Spirosoma aureum: one gene and its partner. The protein of the gene in region 1 binds, or shares a complex with, the protein of each later gene. Links are inferred from orthologs where the notes say so. Each region holds a gene or a part of one and is shown on either strand. Other genes may lie near its edges.

Region 1 (3,170 bases):
CAAAAAACCAAATTCTGTTTGCCTGAATCGTGTTTTATGAGAAGGAATTGTAAAGAAACCAGTAAATGGCAGTCTGTCAGTCTTAAGCCTGAAAATTTGACAGTCTGTCGGGTTGGCACAAAAATTGGCAGTCGGTGAACGACGTGTAATGCATTGCACAACTAGTTAATAACCTTAATCAACTCATTATCATGGTAGCAGAAACGGAAAGCGTTAAAGTGAACGTGAAACCGCTGGCTGACCGGGTGCTGGTAGAAGCAGCCCCGGCCGAAGAAAAAACCTCGTTCGGGATTATTATTCCTGATACGGCAAAGGAAAAACCCCAGCGCGGAACAGTCGTAGCCGTTGGTGCGGGCAAGAAAGATGAACCCCTAACGGTTCAGGTGGGCGATACGGTACTGTATGGCAAATATGCTGGTACAGAAATCACCGTTGATGGCAAAGAGTACCTCATCATGCGCGAATCGGACATTTTCGCAATCCTGTAAATCAATGAATAATGTACAATGCACAATGAAGTAAACGCTTCTGCATTGCACATTGTCCATTTTTCATTTTACATTCTACATTTTCAAAAAAATGGCTAAGAAAATTTTCTTCGATACCGAAGCCCGTGAACGTATTAAAAAGGGTGTTGATACCCTGGCCGACGCGGTTAAAGTTACCCTCGGTCCTAAAGGCCGGAATGTTATTCTGGATAAAAAATTCGGCTCTCCTGTTATCACCAAAGATGGTGTTACGGTTGCCAAAGAAATTGAGCTGAAAGATGCCATGGAAAACATGGGTGCTCAGCTGGTGAAAGAAGTAGCTTCGAAAACTGCTGATTCAGCAGGTGACGGTACAACAACTGCCACTGTTTTAGCACAAGCGATCTACTCGATCGGTGCCAAGAACGTTGCAGCGGGGGCTAACCCAATGGACCTGAAGCGTGGCATCGAAAAGGCGGTATTAGCCGTTGTTGCTAACCTGACCGAACAGGCGCAGACAGTTGGTGACGATTTCGGTAAAATCGAACAAGTAGCTACCATTTCGGCTAACCATGACGAAGAGATCGGTAAAATGATCGCCGAAGCCATGAAAAAAGTTGGCAAAGAAGGCGTTATTACGGTTGAAGAAGCTCGCGGAACAGAAACGGAAGTAAAAACCGTAGAAGGTATGCAGTTCGACCGTGGTTACCTGTCGCCCTACTTCGTGACGAATACGGAGAAAATGGAAGCTGAACTGGATCGTCCATTCATCCTGATCTCTGAAAAGAAAGTATCGTCGATGAAAGAACTGCTGCCAGTTCTGGAGCAGGTTGCTCAAACCGGCCGTCCGTTGCTGATCATCGCTGAAGATGTTGATGGTGAAGCTCTGGCGACACTGGTTGTCAACAAAATTCGGGGTGCCCTGAAAGTTGCCGCCGTGAAAGCTCCAGGCTTTGGCGATCGCCGGAAGGCTATGCTGGAAGACATTGCTATCCTGACGGGTGGCCAGGTTATCAGCGAAGAGCGCGGTTTCAAACTCGAAAACGCAACGATCGATTACTTAGGTCAGGCTGAAAAAATTCTGATTGACAAAGACAATACGACCATCGTGAACGGTGTCGGTCAGAAAGAAGATATCGCCGGTCGTGTCAATCAGATCAAAGCCCAAATTGAAAACACGACATCAGATTACGACCGCGAGAAATTGCAGGAGCGTCTGGCCAAACTGTCGGGTGGTGTGGCTATCCTCTACATCGGTGCTGCTACCGAAGTAGAAATGAAAGAAAAGAAAGATCGCGTTGACGATGCGTTGCACGCAACCCGCGCAGCCGTTGAAGAAGGTATCGTAACGGGTGGCGGTATTGCCCTGATCCGTGCGATCTCGTCACTGGACGCTATCAAACCAATCAACGAAGACGAAAAAACGGGTATCAATATCATCCGTGTAGCCCTCGAATCACCTTTGCGTACGATTGTTGCCAATGCCGGTGGCGAAGGATCAGTGATCGTAAACAAAGTGAAAGATGGTCAGGGTGGCTTCGGCTACAACGCGAAGAACGATACGTTCGAAGATCTGTTCGCAGCGGGTATCATCGATCCGAAAAAAGTAACCCGTCTTGCTCTGGAAAACGCAGCGTCAATTGCAGGTCTGTTGCTGACAACGGAATGCGTTATTGCTGACGAGCCAGAAGAAGCTCCAGCCGGTGGCGGTGCAGGTATGCACGGCGGTGGCGGCATGGGCGGCATGATGTAATATTGCTTGCTTCCAAAGGAATCAGCTGATTCCCTTAAATATAGAAGCGACTCTGATCGATTGATCAGAGTCGCTTCTTTTTTGTTAATCTATCTAGTTTTCTAATGGGAGTCCGATCCGATAAAAACTGGCCGCTACGAGATAAAAACCTGAAATCTAACCGGTTTATGTATCCTCAAATCTAATCGATAGGTATGTTACTGGTATATAAACAAAAAAGCCAAGCGAGACACTCTCTTGGCTTTCTGATTTACTCAACGTTATGAAAAACTTTTCTTTTCGACACAATAATAAAACAAAAATAAAAAAGATTCATTCTTTTTTATAAAATAATTTTTTAGACAAATTTTAAGTACTTAGTAGTCAATGATTTACCCCGGACAGTCGGTCTTTTTTTAGGTATAAATACTTCGTTATTTCTACTAATTTCGCAGCAGAATAGCTTTCAATACGCCATCATCACTGGCTTTATTTGGTGCTTTATAAGGTAAGTCAGGATTGTTTTTTCAGTAGTTCAGTGAGTTCCTATTCCATCTATAATGCCCGTTTCAAACTAGTTGGCCTAAGCTTAACGGATAACCTATGGAACAGCAAATGGACTATTATTGATGCCAGAATCAACACCATTAATAAATAGTTATTTATCATCTGGCGACATTAATAGCAAAAAATACCATCGTTGATTGTCGTTAGCTTACTTAGCTAAGTCGAATTAGCCCTATGAAAATTAGACAAACACAACCCCATCCCGAATTACCAGTTTTCGGTCGGCAAGATCTGCCAGATGTTCATTATGAGTAACAATAACAAACGTCTGCCCGAAATCATCACGAAGCTGAAAGAATAGCTGGTGCAGGTCTTCGGCATTGCGCGAATCGAGATTGCCGCTAGGTTCGTCGGCGAATACAATGGCCGGTTGATTTATCAGTGCCCGCGCAACAGCGACCCGC
Region 2 (3,300 bases), 1.5 Mb from region 1 along the record:
CTGAGGTTGTAAAGCGGGCAAAAGTCGAAATCAATGCCGTTCTTGGCCAACGCGACCGTCCTTCGGCCGATGATTTACGGGCAATGCCCTACCTGTCGCAAATCATTAGTGAATCGTTGCGTCTTTACCCACCAGCCTGGATTATGAGCCGCCTGTCGCTCGGTCCTGACCGATTCGGCGATTACGTGCTGGAACCAAATCGGGGTGTATTGGTTAGCCCTTACGTCCTGCATCACGATCCTGATAGCTGGCCTGATCCAGAACGATTTAACCCCGATCGCTTCGCACCTGAGCAAAGTAAAGATCGACACCCATATGCCTTTCTACCCTTTGGCGGAGGCCCACGGTTATGCATAGGCAATCAATTTGCGCTCATGGAAATGCAGGCCCTGCTAACCGTTCTGCTGCATCGTTTTGATCTTCGTCCTATGTCGGGTTTACGGATCAAAACACAGCCCCTCATTACACTTCGCCCAAAGCAGGCTGTGCATATTTACCTCGACTAACACACACAAATTATACTTTCTGAAGAATCTTTGTATTTAACCGTTCCACGATAATCATTAAATCACTCACTCTAAAGAGTTAGGAACACTTCTCGACTGTATTCCGTGAAACACAATTGCATCTTTCGTAGCAGGCCTTGACATTGTGGTCGAGATACCCAAACTTAGACAGTCCATTGATGTTCTTGTTTCAATTCACTTTTAAAAGCGACACAATGAGACTACAAATTCACGCCGTGAGGTTCACGGCAGATCAGAGCCTGTTAGACTTTGTCCAGGCCAAACTGAACAAATTAGACACTTTTCATGACCGTATTATCGGTGCTGAGGTGTTCCTCAAGTTAGACGGGGCCGATTCTAATAAAATCAAAGAGAAAGTGATCGAAGTTCGACTCACAATCCCCGGCAAGGAGCTATTCGTGAAAGAACACGACAAAAGTTTCGAGAGCGCAACCGATAGGGTGCTTGAGGTTTTAAAAGATAAACTGGTTCGTTGCAAACAAAAAAGGAATGACATTTTTAGTCCGGCCATTACCGAAGCACAAACCCGGATGAGAGAGGAAGAAGAAGAGGTCTTTGAACCCGATGAGTTATAGATCGTAATCCATCAAAAAAGCGAAAGCCACTCCTGCAGGAGTGGCTTTCGCTTTTTTGATAATAATCAATTATAAGCCAAAGGCTTCCTTGACCTTATCAACAAAGTCAAGCTTTTCCCAGGTAAATAGTTCTACTTCTACCTCTTTTGAGTGTCCGTTAGAACCAAATGTTTTCTTCACGATTTCATTCTTGCGGCCCATATGTCCATAAGCAGCTGTTTCAGAATAAATCGGGTTCCGGAGCTTGAGTCGTTGTTCGATAGCATATGGGCGCATATCGAACAGCTCTTCAACTTTAGTAGCAATTTCACCGTCGTGTAAATCTACTTTGGCTGTGCCGTAGGTGTTTACGTACAAACCACAAGGTTTTGCTACCCCGATGGCATAAGAGACTTGTACTAAAACCTGATCGCAGAGACCAGCAGCTACTAAATTCTTCGCAATATGACGCGTTGCATAAGCCGCCGAACGGTCCACTTTTGAGGGATCTTTACCCGAAAAAGCACCACCGCCGTGAGCCCCTTTACCACCGTAGGTATCGACAATAATCTTACGGCCGGTCAGACCAGTGTCACCGTGAGGACCACCTATTACAAATTTGCCCGTTGGGTTAATGTAATAGGTGATGTTATCCGTAAACAAGCTATGCAATTCGACGTTCTGTGCTGCCTTGACGCGCGGAATCACAATGTTAATGATGTCTTCTTTGATTTTAGCCAGCATCGTTTCGTCATCAGCAAAATCATCGTGCTGGGTCGAAACGACAATGGTATCGATACGAATTGGCTGGTGATCATCCGAATATTCAATGGTCACCTGCGACTTGGCATCGGGCCGCAGATAAGGCATTAATTCGTTTTCGTTATTTCGGATGTTTGACATTTCACGCAGGATTGCATGCGCCAGATCCAGCGGCAACGGCATGTAGTTATCGGTTTCGTTTGTCGCGTAACCGAACATCATACCCTGATCACCAGCTCCCTGAGCGTTGGCACGCGATTCGAAATCTTCACTAACCGCTTTCCGGTCAACTCCCTGATTGATATCAGCCGATTGATCGTGAAGAGCCGAGAAAATACCACAGGAATTGGCCTCAAACATGTATTCGCTCTTGGTATATCCAATCTTACGAATCACATCGCGGGTAATTTTCTGAACGTCTAAATAGGTATCTGTCTTGATCTCACCGGCCAAAACGACCTGTCCGGTCGTAACCAGCGTTTCGCAAGCTACTTTACTCGATGGATCGAAAGCCAGGAAATTATCAATTAGTGCGTCGGAAATTTGATCCGCGACTTTGTCGGGATGTCCCTCAGAAACAGATTCGGAAGTGAAGAGATAAGGCATTACTGCTCTGTATGACTTGGTTTGAATAACAAATCTACGAGATATTTCGCAAGGGACAAGGAACAGATCCGATGCGGCTCTTATTGGGCAGGATCAACACTTTTGTTTTACTTACTTTTATCGAAATAGTCAACTTGACTATACAGGCAATTATTGGCTCTTAATAACGAAGGGCAAGCTGATACACTCACCCTATAATCCTGCTTATTTTTCTTTATCCAAACATTTTCCGACGAATCACATCGAAGAAAGCCACTGTAAATGGCCACCAGGGCATTGTCGAAAACAACCGGATTTCATCCATAAGGCGGGTGTCTTCATCCAGAAACTTAAAGACACTCACCGCTTGATTTTCAGTATACAGCCGGGTAAATAAGTCATCGGCGGGGTACCGATGATTTTCCAGAACATTCAACAATATACTGTCATATAATTTAAATCGACTTTTTGACCAGGGGAATTTCCGATTAGGCTTACCTGCCTCCGCCAAATTTGTAACAATTGATTGTAAGTAACGCTGCGTCCGCTGGAATGTATAACCTGTTGACGGTTTTGTGTGCCCGCCTGACGTGCCAATTCGCACAATGTGTTCGGAAGGATTTTCCTGTGTTGGCTCGTCACTCATTGGAATTATACCCGTTTCAACTTCACAGATTTCGTACGTGCCGGTATTTAAAAACCGATCGATATAGTGGCGTAGTTCTGTTTCGTATTCATCATCAGCCAGGCGCTTATCATTAAAGAGTGTAAACTCCACCAGAGCCGTTTTATCATCAAATGGCATCACATATACAAACCGGCAATCACCGCCCTGTTCGACGCGAAAATCCATGATTTCGGGTAAGGTCGGG

The links.
Region 2: the proteins of groL (region 1) and metK are in contact, whole or in part, in a cryo-EM structure (PDB 8P4O), measured with the Escherichia coli proteins. The link is inferred for Spirosoma aureum from one-to-one orthologs.

The regions. Positions count from the first base shown.
Region 1 is NZ_CP050063.1:5,852,877-5,856,046, forward strand. The notes cover bases 62-2,899. They hold groL (chaperonin GroEL), read left to right. Parts: upstream 62-579; coding sequence 580-2,220; downstream 2,221-2,899. Other genes in these bases: G8759_RS23285 (co-chaperone GroES), read left to right, coding at 192-488. Also shown: G8759_RS23295 (ABC transporter ATP-binding protein), read right to left, coding at 2,948-3,170.
Region 2 is NZ_CP050063.1:7,365,465-7,368,764, forward strand. The notes cover bases 311-3,278. They hold metK (methionine adenosyltransferase), read right to left. Parts: upstream 2,450-3,278; coding sequence 1,172-2,449; downstream 311-1,171. Other genes in these bases: G8759_RS29335 (cytochrome P450), read left to right, coding at 311-506; G8759_RS29340 (HPF/RaiA family ribosome-associated protein), read left to right, coding at 722-1,102; G8759_RS29350 (lycopene cyclase family protein), read right to left, coding at 2,664-3,278. In the rest of the region: more of G8759_RS29335, read left to right, coding at 1-310; more of G8759_RS29350, read right to left, coding at 3,279-3,300. UniProt on the Escherichia coli protein: Catalyzes the formation of S-adenosylmethionine (AdoMet) from methionine and ATP.